3 regions of the Pseudomonas sp. E45-MNA-CIBAN-0222 genome follow, and region 2 is predicted to be linked to each of the others. Evidence: predicted binding sites of a transcription regulator. Region 2 holds the regulator's gene; each other region holds the start of a gene.
What was found. The regulator sigma-54, encoded in region 2, starts transcription at its own class of promoters, with help from an activator protein. The targets are predictions, from matches to a motif close to ANTGGCATNNANNTTGCTNT.
Positions count from the first base shown of each region.

Region 1: a site for sigma-54 is predicted at 2,900-2,919, ahead of AAEZ08_RS15870 (flagellar hook-length control protein FliK). Genes of this name have one in related genera too.
Region 3: a site for sigma-54 is predicted at 1,566-1,585, ahead of glnA (glutamate--ammonia ligase). Genes of this name have one in related genera too.

Region 1 covers NZ_JBEOPU010000010.1:88,852-93,493, forward strand. Annotated here, with positions in the region: gene fliM (flagellar motor switch protein FliM) at 1-844, opposite strand, end outside; gene fliL (flagellar basal body-associated protein FliL) at 858-1,391, opposite strand; gene AAEZ08_RS15870 (flagellar hook-length control protein FliK) at 1,640-2,863, opposite strand; gene AAEZ08_RS15875 (Hpt domain-containing protein) at 3,052-3,402, opposite strand; gene AAEZ08_RS15880 (ATP-binding SpoIIE family protein phosphatase) at 3,431-4,642, opposite strand, start outside.
Region 2 covers NZ_JBEOPU010000007.1:86,452-91,093, forward strand. Annotated here, with positions in the region: gene pmbA (metalloprotease PmbA) at 1-42, shown strand, start outside; gene AAEZ08_RS12260 (HPr family phosphocarrier protein) at 95-367, opposite strand; gene rapZ (RNase adapter RapZ) at 382-1,239, opposite strand; gene ptsN (PTS IIA-like nitrogen regulatory protein PtsN) at 1,255-1,719, opposite strand; gene hpf (ribosome hibernation-promoting factor, HPF/YfiA family) at 1,726-2,034, opposite strand; gene AAEZ08_RS12280 (RNA polymerase factor sigma-54) at 2,109-3,617, opposite strand; gene lptB (LPS export ABC transporter ATP-binding protein) at 3,765-4,490, opposite strand; gene lptA (lipopolysaccharide transport periplasmic protein LptA) at 4,490-4,642, opposite strand, start outside.
Region 3 covers NZ_JBEOPU010000013.1:30,044-34,685, reverse strand. Annotated here, with positions in the region: gene glnA (glutamate--ammonia ligase) at 62-1,468, opposite strand; gene thiI (tRNA uracil 4-sulfurtransferase ThiI) at 1,812-3,266, shown strand; gene typA (translational GTPase TypA) at 3,434-4,642, shown strand, end outside.

The sequences.
Region 1 (4,642 bases), on a different contig from region 2:
TCACATCGCCGGGCTGCATGTTCAGGATGTCGCGAAGCTTCAGTTGCCGTCGTACGACCGTCGCACCCAGCGGTACGCTGACGTCGAGAATGTCTTCACGTAGCGCCTTGACCCACCGCTCGTCCTGATCGCTGACATCAGACTGGAAGCCGGCATCGAGCATCTCGCGGATCGGTTCGATCATCGAATAGGGCATGGTTACGTGCAGATCACCACCACCGCTCTCCAGCTCGATATGGAAGGTGGAAACAACCACCACCTCGCTGGGGCTGACGATGTTGGCCAAGGCCGGGTTCACCTCCGAGTTGACGTACTCGAAGTTGACGTCCAGCACCGCGTGCCAGGCTTCCTTGAGATCGACGAACGCCTGCTCCAGCACCATGCGGACGACACGCAGCTCGGTAGGAGTGAACTCCCGACCTTCGATCTTGGCGTGGCGCCCGTCACCGCCGAAGAAATTGTCCACCAGCTTGAACACCAGCTTGGCGTCCAGGATGAACAAGGCCGTGCCGCGTAGCGGCTTCATTTTCACAAGGTTCAGGCTGGTGGGTACGTACAGCGAATGCACGTACTCGCCGAACTTCATCACCTGAACGCCACCCACCGATACATCGGCCGAGCGACGCAGCAGGTTGAACATGCTGATGCGGGTGTAACGGGCGAAACGCTCGTTGATCATTTCCAGGGTGGGCATGCGCCCGCGAACGATGCGGTCCTGACTGGTCAGGTCATAGCTCTTGATGGATCCCGGCTCGGAATCGCTTTCGGTATCCACCAGACCGTCGTCGACCCCGTGCAGGAGCGCATCGATCTCGTCTTGCGAGAGCAGGTCTTGAACAGCCATCTGCGGCAGCCTTCTATTGCAATACGAAGTTGGTGAAAAGCACTTGCTCGACGGCAAGCTTGCCAATTTCCTTCTGCGCCAGTTCCTGCACGCTGGCAGTCGCCTGCTGACGCAGCATTTCCTTGCCCACGGGCGTTTTCAACGCCTCGAAGTCCTGACTGGAGAACAGCATGACCAGTCGGTTGCGCAACAACGGCATATGTACTTTCAGTGCATCCAGCGCAGCCTGATCACGTGACATCAAGGCGATGCTGACCTGCATGTAACGCTGGCGTCCCTTGTTGCTGAAATTGACCACGAAAGCGGGCATCAGGACTTCATAGATCGCCGGCTGCTTGCCCGAAGCGGTGCTCGCGGCCTCTTCGGCCTTGTCGTCACCGAGGTCGCCGCCCTTGTTCATGAAGTAAAGCGTACCGCCGATGGAAAGCCCTACGGCCACCAACATGGCGACCACGATCACCAGGATGAGTTTCAGCTTTCCCTTGCCTGCCGGTTCCGCTTCCGGTCCGGTTGGCGGCACTGTTGGTGGAGCCTGTTTCTTAGCCATGCCAAATATCCGTCATCAACCGCATTTCGGTCGGGTTCTACGAGTTAGGAGCAACTGCTGTGCCAACGTTCCAGGCAGCCGACATTCACAGCGCTAGGCCTTTGGCCCGAGTGCCGACAAGGTATCAGGAAATGAACGCTGCAACGTCGAAGCGACGAGACCAATGCAGGCTGCTGCGACCGGCGGCGGAAAACCGGCGCGCCCTAGTCAGGGCTGACGCCGGCCATCAGGAAAAGATAGGTGATGGCTCAGGCGTAGTAATCCACCAAGCCGCGATCACCTGAAGTGCGGTTGCCGGAAATCTCCGTAATGCCCTGCAACTCCTCGGCACCAGCATCCTCCTCAGCGGAGGAGCCACGCGCCGATCCGCCTTCAGCACCGCCTTGCCAACCACGCGCCAACGACTGATCGGATACGTTGACATCCATCAGGTTCATGCCCTGCTGGGCGAACATTTCGCGCAGTCGCTGCATCTGCCCTTCCAGCGCGTCACGCACACCGGCGTGCGGGCTGAGGAAGGTCACCTGAGCCTGGTCCTTGCTCAGATCAATACGCACCTCCATGCGACCCAGCTCGGCGGGATCGAGTTGAATCTCGGCCGACTTCAGGTTCTGGCTGGACAACCACATCACCCGATCCACAACAGCCTCGCTCCAACCCGTTTGCTGCATCTGCACCGGCTGTCCGGGCACCAGCGCCGGCCGCTGCGCCTGCTGGACCTGCTGAGTGATCGCCTGACTCAAGAGATTGGGTCGGGTGGCAGCCAACTCAGTGGCGCTTGCCGAGCGACTCTCCTTGGGCGCCTCCACGCTGTCCAGCAACTCCTTGGTCGCCAGTTCCAGATCGAACTCGCCATCGTCTGGCTCATTCGCGGCCAGCAAGACGCTTGCAAAACCGTCATCTACCTCTGCCTTTGCTTGCGCATCAGCTAGCGGATTCCCCAGCGACTGAGCATTCTTTTGCGTGCCGAGCGACGTGTCGGCGACGGGCCGCATGCTTGCTAGCGATGTTTCTTCTGCCGACAAACTCTCATCTCCAGCGGCAAGGCCTTGCGCAACCGATAAACCGGCCAGCAGCGACTCCCCCTGAACCTCGCCGCCTGACTCGCTTTCAGTCTGCGGCACCAGCTGTCCACCGAGCCCCAGCAGCAACAGTGGGTCAAGTTCAGCTTCAGGCACCTCCTCCGCCTGCGTTTCGGGAGGCAAGGAATTGCCGCTGTCGGCAACCGTCGGCTTTTCGTCACCGGCTACGCCAGCCGATTCCTTCCGAGCCTTATCGTCGACGGGCTTATCCCGACCGGTCTCATTACGCACTGGGCGGTCGGCCGGTTTCGTCTGGCGCTCTTTGGCGTAAACGTCGGAAAAGCTGGCGCTATCCCGGGCCTCGCGCGGGGCTTCGGGTGCCTTGGTCGAGGCTTTGGCTCGCGCCTCTACAGAAGGAGATTTGAGCAGCAGGTCGGGGGAAACAGCCATTGGGTCATTCCGCTACGGATGGATCGTGGCGATAGCAGAGCAAGTTCTGGGCCAGCCTGTGCAGACGTATGAAAAGAGCGCGCAAAAGCGCGTGTTTCGGCAATTAGCGCGCAAGACGTCAAAATGGCAGAAGCGCAGCGACCGCCCGAGTCGCACGGAAAACGCGTGAGCGTCAGAGATTTGTCCGTTTAACCGTAGCGCTGTCGTTCAGCGCGGAACAAGATGCCCACAATGGCGAATTCACGTTCGATGGACTCGATCAGCGCAGGCGCTACTGCCAACTGATCTTCCCTGGCGACACTCTCCAGCTCCTGGCAGAGCTGAGCCAGAAGGGTTGCACCCATGTTGCTGCAGCTACCCTTGAAGCTGTGTGCAGCCCGGCGCAGGGTTTCGGCCTGATCAGCCTGGCAGGCTTGCCGGAGTAGACGAACGCGCTCCTCGGAATCGGCGAGAAAGGTATCCAGCAGTGCCGGATATTCACTCTCCATCACGTCCTGCAGCGTAGCCAGCACGGCGCCGTCGAGATGAGTGTTGGACACCGGTACACTCCTGTTTCAAAGCGCTGAATTATGCCTCAGCCTGCCAGACGAACTCCACGCTCAGACCCCGCCCATCCGGTTGCCAATCGAGCCCGTCGCTCAACTGGCGAACCAAGTGCAAACCTCGGCCACTGAACTGGTCACTACCCAGCTGTGCCTGTAAAGCGCTCGCCACATCGAAACCAGATCCGCTGTCGCTGATGGCAATGCGCAGCTTGCCGCCCTGCGCTCCCGCCTTGATACCCAGCTCAAGATGAATATGGCCGTCAGCAAGCGACTGCAAGCGCTGCTGTCGCAAGTCGTAATATCGCTTGAAACCGTCGGCATCGCACTTGAGTGCCGAGTCGAGCCCGAGCACGCCATGTTCCAGGGCATTGGAGTAAAGCTCGCCCAGTACGGTATAGATCGCGCCCACTCTTGGCCGTAGCTGGTTGATCTGCAGCAGCACTTGCAGCAGCTGCGGCAGTGGGTTGCCGTTACGCAGGCTATCGGCACGCAGGTCGAAGTGGGCTGACCAATCCATGGGGCGAACGCGGTGCGCCGTTGCGGAACTGGTCAGCGGCATAAACCCCGCATCCTCTGTCACTACGACTTCGACAAGGCTCAGGTCATCCTGTTGCTGCCCATGAAAGTCCAGCAAGGCCTGCTCAATCTCGTCGAACAGGCAGGCTGGTTCACGGTTGGCAGTGAGCGCAGCCAACAACCGTTGCTCGCCGAACAGCTCGTCCTCGGCATTGCGGCTTTCCACCACGCCGTCGGACAGCAACAACAGGCGATCGCCCGGCGCCAGTGGGTAGTACTGAAACTTGTCGTCAAACGCTGCAGCGGACACTACGCCCAGCGGCAGGTGTTGCGAAACCAACGCAGTACGTCGCCCATCGGCAGAAATGAGATAACCATCTGGAAGCCCGCCACTCCAGACGCGCAGGGTTCCCTGCTTGGCATTGATATCCAACAGCGTTGCACAACAGAACATTTCCACCGGGAGGATCTGTTTGAGCTTGGCATTCATTTCGCGAAGGATGTCGGAGCTGGAGTAGCCCTTGGCCGCCATTCCGTAGAAAGTCTCGGCCAGCGGCATGGCGCCGATGGCCGCCGGAAGGCCATGGCCGGTGAAATCACCGAGCAGCACGAACATCTGCCCTGCCGGCGCCTGCGCGGCGAGGAGCAGGTCGCCATTGAACAGTGCTCGAGGCGATTGCCGATAGCGGATGTTGGGCGCGCTCAGGCAACCGGCATG
Region 2 (4,642 bases):
GGCTCGGTGCTGATCGAGCGGATGATGGTCGCGGGCAAGTGACGCATACCGCGCGGCGCGACCGGAGACGGTCTGCGCCGGCGTGGTGAGGTGATTACTCGCCTTCTTCGAAGTAATCGTCGATCAGCGCGACCAATGCATTGAGTGCATCGTCTTCCTGCTCACCTTCTGTGTGTAGATGCACCGTGCTGCCTTTGCTCGCAGCCAGCATCATGACGGCCATGATGCTCTTGCCGTCCACCAGCGTCGCCGGGCAGCGACCTACGCGGATGGTGCACGGGTACTGATTGGCGACACCGACGAACTTGGCGGCTGCGCGGGCGTGCAGGCCGAGTTTATTGATGATGGTGACTTCGCGGGCGGGCATGGGTGCAGGTATTCCTAAGCGAGGTCCCGGTGACGGACCTGCAAGTTCTTCAGCGGCTCTTTTAGCGCCTGACCCAGGCGTTCAGCCAGGTAGACCGAGCGATGATGGCCCCCGGTGCAGCCGATGGCGATGGTGACGTAGGCCCGGTTGCTGGCGGCAAAGCGCGGCAACCATTTACTTAGATAGCCGTGGATGTCCTGAAACATCTCCTCCACGTCAGGCTGAGCAGCCAGATAGTCGACGACAGGCTGGTCGAGCCCGGAGAAGTCGCGAAGCTCGGCCTTCCAGTACGGATTCGGCAGGCAGCGCACGTCGAATACCAGGTCGGCGTCCACAGGCATGCCTCGTTTGAAGCCGAACGACTCGATGAGAAAGGCTGTGCCCGGTTCGGGCTTGTTGAGCAGGCGCAGCTTTAGCATGTCGCGAAGCTGATACAGATTCAGGTGCGTAGTATCGATCTTCAAGTCGGCATGATCGATGATCGTCGCCAGCAACAACTCTTCGTCATGGATCGCTTCGGCCAGGGAGCGGTTCTCGTTGGTCAGCGGGTGGCGCCGGCGGGTTTCCGAAAAACGCTTGAGCAAGGTTTCGTCGTCGGCGTCCAGATAAAGAACGTCGCACAGGATGTGCTTCGCACGCACCTCCGCGAGTAGTTCCGGGAATCGCTGCAGCTGGCTGGGAAGGTTGCGCGCATCGATCGATACGGCGACCTGCGGGTGCAATAACTCGGTATGCAGCAGGGCGCGTTCGGCGAGCTCGGGTAGCAACCCGGCGGGCAGGTTATCGATGCAATAGAAGCCATTGTCCTCGAGCACGTTCAGCGCGGTGCTTTTGCCTGAGCCCGAGCGTCCACTGACGATGATCAGCCGCATCTGGTGCCCATTGCGCTAAGCCCCATTCTGCACGTCAACCACTACTTGGTAGAGGTGCTGATTGCTCGTCGCCTGGCGCAGCCGTTGGCGTACGTCTTCGCGGTCGAGCATGCTGGCGATCTGGCGTAGCAGTTCGAGGTGCTCGTCTGTAGCTGCCTCTGGGACCAGCAGCACGAATAGCAAATCCACCGGCGCGCCGTCGATGGCATCGAAATCCACCGGGGTTTCCAGACGCAGGACGGCGCTCAGCGGTGCGTTGCAGCCGACCATGCGGCAGTGCGGGATGGCAATGCCGTTGCCGAAGCCGGTGGAACCGAGCTTCTCGCGGGCAATCAGGCTTTCGAAGATGGTCTGGGAATCGAGGTCGATGAGGTCCTGGGCAATCACCTTGGCGATCTGCTCCAGGACGCGTTTCTTGCTACCGCCCGGGACGTTCACCAGTGAACGTCCGGGGGTCAGGATGTTTTCGAGTCGGATCATAGTGAGTCAGCGGGTGACGGCGCCCTGAGTGTGGTCGAGCTGCTTTTCCTTGTGCTTGATCAGCTGACGATCAAGCTTGTCGGCGAGCAGGTCGATGGCAGCGTACATGTCTTCGTGTTCGGCGATGGCCACTACTTCGCGGCCGGCGACGTGCAGGGTTGCTTCGGCTTTCTGCTTGAGCTTCTCGACCTGGAGAATCACCTGGACACTGATGATGCGGTCGAAATGACGGGCAAGACGCTCGAATTTCTCCTCAATGTAGTCACGCAGGGCGTCGGTTACTTCCAGATGAACACCGCTGATCTTGACTTGCATACTGCTATCTCCTTTGCCTAGTGCGAAGAGCAGGTTGGTAGGCCTGCCGCCGGGACAGTTGGACCAGTGGCCGATCACAGCAATCGTTTACGCTCGCTGGACGGTGCGATACCGAGTGACTCCCGATACTTTGCAACGGTACGACGGGCCACCTGGATGCCCTGCGCTTCCAGTAAACCAGCGATCTTGCTGTCGCTCAACGGCTTTTTCTGGTTTTCCGCGGCGACCAGCTTCTTGATGATTGCGCGAATCGCAGTAGATGAACACTCGCCACCTTCGGCGGTGCTGACGTGGCTGGAAAAGAAGTACTTGAGTTCGTAGATACCGCGCGGCGTGTGCATGTATTTCTGCGTAGTCACGCGAGAAATGGTCGACTCGTGCATACCCACCGCCTCGGCGATGTCATGCAGCACCAGCGGCTTCATCGCCTCGTCGCCGTGCTCGAGGAATGCGCGCTGGTGCTCGACGATCTGGGTGGCGACCTTCATCAGCGTTTCGTTGCGGCTGAGCAGGCTTTTGATGAACCAGCGCGCTTCCTGCAGCTGGTTGCGCATGAAGGTGTTGTCGGCGCTGGAGTCGGCGCGTTTGACGAAGCCGGCGTACTGCGCATTGACGCGTAGTTTCGGCATCGCCTCCTGATTCAGCTCGACCAGCCAACGATCATTGTGCTTGCGCACGATCACATCGGGCACCACGTATTCCGGTTCGCTCGCCTCGATCTGCGAGCCGGGGCGGGGGTTCAGGCTCTGAATCAGCTCGATGACCTGGCGCAGCTCGTCTTCCTTGATCTTCATTCGGCGCATCAGCAGGCCGTAGTCACGGCTGCCGAGTATGTCCAGATGATCACTGACCAGCCGTTGCGCTTCATTCAACCAGGCGGTTCGCTCGGGGAGCTGGCGTAGCTGCAGCAGCAGGCACTCGCGCAGGTCGCGCGCGCCGATGCCGGCTGGTTCGAACTGCTGAATGCGCCGCAGCACGACTTCGACTTCATCGAGTTCGATTTCAAGCTCGGGGTCGAACGAGTCGACGATTTCCTGCAGCGACTCGTCGAGATAACCCTGATCGTTGATGCAATCGATCAACGTGGTGGCGATGAGGCGGTCGGTATCGCTCATTGGCGCGAGGTTGAGCTGCCACAGCAGGTGGCTTTGCAGGCTGATGCCAGTCGACGTGCGGCTGGTGAAGTCCCACTCGTCGTCATCGTTGCTGGGTAGGCTGCTGGCGCTGGTCTGATAGATATCTTCCCAGGCAGTGTCTACCGGCAGCTCGCTGGGAATGCGCTCGCCCCAGTCGCCGTCTTCAAGGCTCTCGGCGCTGTGGGAGGGTTCCTCGTAGGTGCTTTCCTGGCTGCTGCTTTTCTCAGCGCCGGATTCGCCCGGCCGTTCGGCAGCTTCGGCCATGGGGTCGGCGTTGTCGAAGTCGTCACCGTCTTCTTCCCGCTCGAGCATGGGATTGGAATCCAGTGCCTCCTGGATCTCCTGTTGCAGATCGAGGGTGGATAACTGGAGGAGCCGTATGGCCTGTTGCAGCTGCGGTGTCATCGTCAGCTGCTGGCCCATCTTCAGGGCTAGCGATGGTTTCATGGCAGAGGACTTCAAACCTTTTATGCCGGCGCAACCGCGCCCGTTCCGACATGTGGCGCGCCAGGCGCCAACAGAAAGCAAATTATATGCCTGCCGAGGAAGCCTTTGCCTAGGGCCGATTTGCCGAGCTGCGCAAAAAAAACGGCTCTACAGACGGAATTCGTGGCCCAGATAGACTTCCTTGACCAGTTGGTTGCTCAGGATTGTTTGGGCGTCGCCCTCGGCGATCAGCTGGCCATCGTTGACGATGTAGGCGGTTTCGCAGATGTCCAGGGTTTCACGGACATTGTGGTCGGTGATCAGTACGCCGATGCCCTTGGCCTTGAGGTGGTGGATGATCTGTTTGATGTCGCCCACCGATATCGGATCGACGCCAGCGAAGGGTTCGTCGAGGAGGATGAATTTGGGCGCAGTAGCCAGCGCACGGGCGATCTCCACGCGGCGACGCTCGCCGCCGGACAGGCTCATGCCGAGGCTGTTGCGGATATGGTTGATGTGGAACTCCTGCAGCAGGCCTTCCAGCGCCTGCTGGCGGCCGCTACGGTCCAGATCCTTGCGGGTCTCGAGAATCGCCATGATGTTGTCGGCGACCGAGAGCTTGCGGAAAATGGACGCTTCCTGCGGTAAATAACCGATCCCGGCCCGTGCACGGCCGTGCATTGGCAAATGGGTAACGTCGTTCTGATCGATCAGAACCCGGCCTTGGTCGGCGTTGACCAGGCCGGCGATCATGTAGAAGCAGGTGGTCTTGCCGGCACCATTAGGGCCGAGAAGGCCGACGATCTGCCCACTTTCGATGGAAAGACTGACGTCCCGGACGACCTGGCGACTCTTGTAGCTCTTGGCCAAATGCTGAGCTTTTAGAACTGCCATTATTCGGATTGCTCCGCAGCCGCTTCCTTCTTGCGCGGCTGGATGACCATATCCACGCGTGGACGTGGTGTGGTCACGTCGGCATTGGTGGCGCGGCCGGCGTTCACGATTTGCCGACGGGTGTCGTAGACGATCTTCTCACCTTCGAAGGT
Region 3 (4,642 bases), on a different contig from region 2:
GGGTCGGTCGCTTAAACGAAGAAGGCCACCCGAGGGTGGCCTTCCTGTCACGCAGTCTGGATCAGACGCTGTAGTACAGGTCGTATTCCAGCGGGTGCACGAAGGTGCGCACCTTGATTTCTTCTTCCGCTTTCAACTCGATGTATGCATCGATGAAGTCGTCGGAGAACACGCCGCCCTTGGTCAGGAACGCGCGGCCCTTGTCCAGCTCTTCCAGGGCTTCCTTCAGGCTGCCGCAAACCTGCGGGATCAGCTTGCCTTCTTCCGGCGGCAGATCGTACAGGTTCTTGTCGGCCGCATCGCCAGGGTGAATCTTGTTCTGGATGCCGTCCAGGCCAGCCATCAGCAGTGCAGCGAAGCACAGGTACGGGTTGGCAGCCGGGTCCGGGAAGCGCGCTTCGATGCGGCGGGCTTTCGGGCTGGAAACGTACGGAATACGGATCGAGGCGGAACGGTTGCGGGCCGAGTAAGCCAGCATGACCGGTGCTTCGAAGCCCGGGACCAGACGTTTGTAGGAGTTGGTCGACGGGTTGGTGAAGCCGTTCAGCGCCTTGCCGTGCTTGATGATGCCGCCGATGAAGTACAGGGCAGTCTCGGACAGGCCGGCATAGCCTTCGCCAGCGAAGGTGTTCTTGCCATCCTTGGAGATGGACATGTGTACGTGCATACCCGAACCGTTGTCGCCATACAGCGGCTTCGGCATGAAGGTCGCGGTCTTGCCATAGGCGTCGGCGACGTTGTGTACGCAGTACTTGAGGGTCTGAACTTCGTCAGCCTTGTTTACCAGCGTGTTGAACTTGACGCCGATCTCGTTCTGGCCGGCAGTCGCCACTTCGTGGTGATGAACTTCGACAACCAGACCCATTTCTTCCATGGCGTTGCACATGGCAGTACGGATTTCGTGGTCGTGGTCGCACGGCGGAACCGGGAAGTAGCCACCTTTGACGGCTGGGCGATGGCCCTTGTTGCCGCCTTCGACGTCCTGGTCGGTCATCCAGGAGCCTTGCTCGGAGTAGATCTTGAACATCGAGCCGGAGATGTCCGACTTGAACTTCACTTCGTCGAAGATGAAGAACTCCGGCTCAGGGCCTACGAATACGGTGTCGCCGATGCCGGTGCCTTTGAGGAACTCTTCAGCGCGCTTGGCGATGGAGCGCGGGTCACGGTCGTAGCCCTGCATGGTGCTCGGCTCGACGATGTCGCAGACCAGGATCAGGGTCGGCTCTTCGGTAAACGGATCGAGTACGGCAGTTTCATCGACCGGCATCAGGATCATGTCGGAGGCTTCGATGCCTTTCCAGCCATGGATGGACGAGCCGTCGAACATCTTGCCGTGCTCGAAGAAGTCTTCATCCTGCGCATCACGAGCCGGAACGGTGACGTGGTGCTGCTTGCCTTTGGTATCGGTGAAGCGCAGATCAATCCACTTCACATCGTAATCTTTGATCAGTTGAAGCGACTTCGACATGGTGCTCTCCAAGTGGTGGAAGCGTTGACAGGTTGCTTCCGAAATCTAGGGGTGAAGCCGAGCGGGGATACTCCGTCACGGCGACCTGCCTCACAAGAGAGCAAATTGCATGCCAGTGCTCCTTCTTGGGACTGCAGGCCCGCGACCACGGCGCTGCGGCATTCGTGCGCGCTATAGAGTAGCCATTAGTCCCAAGTCGTGCGCCGTGTTGGTGCGAAGCAAATGAAGGTCGCATCATATTGGTGCGTTTGGGTGCGTTTAAAGAAAGCGATTAAATGTTGAGCAGTTTCCGCTATACTCCGCGCCCCTCTTTTCCTGCCACGTCGGCGCCCGCGCTGTTTCCATGAAGCTGATCGTCAAGGTTTTTCCCGAAATCACCATCAAGAGCCCGCCGGTGCGCAAGGGCTTCATTCGTCAATTGGCGAAGAACATCCGCACCGTGCTGCGCGAGCTCGATCCCGGCCTGCGGGTCGAGGGCGTGTGGGACAACATCGAGGTGGAAACCGCGCTCAGCGAGCCAAAGCTGCTGCGCGAGATGATCGAGCGCCTGCGCTGCACGCCCGGCATTGCCCATTGCCTGGAAGTGCACGAGTATCCGCTAGGCGATCTCGATGACATCGTCGCCAGGTGCAAGGCCCACTATGCCAAGCGCCTGCCGGGCAAGATCTTCGCCGTGCGCTGCAAGCGTGCCGGCAAGCATCCGTTCAGCTCCATGGACGTCGAACGCCATGTCGGCAGCCAGCTTCGCCAGCAGTGCGGCGCCGCCGGTATTTCGCTAAAGGCCCCGGAAGTCGAAGTGCGCATGGAGATCCGCGACCAGCGCCTGTTCGTCGTGCACGAGCAGCATGACGGCATCGGCGGCTACCCGTTGGGCGCGCTGGAGCAGACCCTGGTATTGATGTCCGGTGGTTTCGACTCCACCGTTGCCGCCTATCAGATGATGCGCCGCGGGCTGATGACGCATTTCTGCTTCTTCAATCTAGGCGGCCGTGCCCACGAACTGGGCGTGATGGAAGTCGCCCATTATCTGTGGAAAAAATACGGCAGCTCGCACCGCGTGCTGTTCATCAGCGTGCCGTTCGAGGAAGTGGTCGGCGAGATCCTGCAGAAAGTCGACAACAGCCAGATGGGCGTCGTCCTCAAGCGCATGATGCTGCGCGTCTCGACGCAGATCGCCGAGCGCCTGCACATCGATGCGCTGGTCACCGGCGAGGCGATCTCCCAGGTCTCCAGCCAGACGCTACCGAACCTCTCGGTAATCGATTCGGCCACCGACATGCTGGTGCTGCGCCCGCTGATCGCCAGCCACAAGCAGGACATCATCGACACAGCCTTCGAGATCGGCACCGCCGAGTTCGCCAAGAACATGCCCGAATACTGCGGCGTGATCTCGGTGAACCCGACCACCAAGGCCAAGCGCTATCGTATCGAGCACGAAGAAAAGCAGTTCGACATGGCGATCCTCGAACGCGCCCTGGCCAACGCCCGACAGGTCGCCATCGATCGCGTGATCGACGAGCTGGGCCAGGATTTGCAGGTAGAAGAGGTCGTCGAGCCGAGCACCGGTCAGGTCATCCTCGACATTCGTCACCCCGATAGCGCCGAGGACGAACCGCTCGAGCTGCCTGGGATCGAAGTACAGACGCTACCCTTCTATGCGCTGAACAACCGATTCAAGGACCTGGATGAAAATCGCCAGTACCTGCTTTATTGCGATAAAGGTGTCATGAGCCGCCTGCATGCTCACCATCTGCTGAGCGAGGGGCATGTCAATGTACGCGTCTATCGTCCGGCCTGACTCATCGGTGAAACAGCCGGGGCTGCTTGGCGGCAGCATCCGCCACCGCCCTCCCGACCGGCACTGATCGCAAGGCCAGGCCGTACAACCCTCGGACAGACTGTCTTCGTCCGGACTACTTCCAGCTTCCAGCCTCAGCTTGAAGCTATCTACAGAGAAAAGAATCAGTGATCGAGAATCTACGCAACATCGCCATCATCGCCCACGTCGACCATGGCAAGACCACCCTCGTCGACAAACTCCTGCGCCTGTCCGGCACCCTGGACCGCAAGGAGCTGGAAAACGAGCGCGTGATGGACTCCAACGATCAGGAAAAGGAACGCGGCATCACCATCCTGGCCAAGAACACTGCGCTGAAGTGGAAGGACTACAGCATCAACATCGTCGACACCCCCGGCCACGCCGACTTCGGCGGTGAAGTCGAGCGCGTGATGTCGATGGTCGACTCCGTGCTGCTGGTGGTCGACGCTCAGGACGGCCCCATGCCGCAGACCCGCTTCGTGACCCAGAAGGCGTTCAAGGCCGGCCTGCGTCCGATCGTCGTGGTCAACAAGATCGACCGTCCGGGCGCGCGTCCGGACTGGGTAATCGACCAGATCTTCGACCTGTTCGACAACCTCGGTGCCACCGACGAGCAGCTGGACTTCCCAATCGTCTACGCCAGTGCCCTGAATGGCATTGCCGGTATGGACCACGAGAAGATGGACGACGACATGGATGCCCTGTTCCAGGCCATCGTCGACCACGTGCCGGCGCCAGTCGTCGACGCCAGCGGCCCGTTCCAAATGCAGATTTCCCAGCTGGACTACAACAGCTTCCTCGGCGTGATCGGCATCGGCCGCATTGCCCGCGGCACCATTAAGGCCAACACGCCGGTCACCGCCATCGGCGCCGACGGCAAGAAGCGCAACGGTCGTATCCTCAAGATCATGGGGCACTCCGGTCTGCAGCGCGTTGAAGTGCAGGAAGCCGAAGCGGGCGACATCGTCTGCGTATCCGGTATGGACGAGCTCTACATCTCCGACACCCTGTGCGACCAGAACAATGTCGAAGCGCTGCCGCCGCTGACCGTCGACCAGCCGACCGTGAGCATGACCTTCCAGGTCAACGACTCGCCGTTCGCCGGCAAGGAAGGCAAGTTCGTCACCAGCCGCAACATCAAGGATCGCCTGGAGAAGGAGCTGCTGCACAACGTTGCCCTGCGCGTCGAGCCAGGCGACAGCCCTGAGAAGTTCAAGGTTTCCGGTCGTGGCGAGCTGCACCTTTCGGTACTGATCGAAACCATGCGTCGTGAAGGCTTCGAGCTGGCCGTAGGCCGTCCGGAAGTGGTGATCATCGAGAACGAGGCCGGCGACAAGCAGGAGCCGTACGAGAAC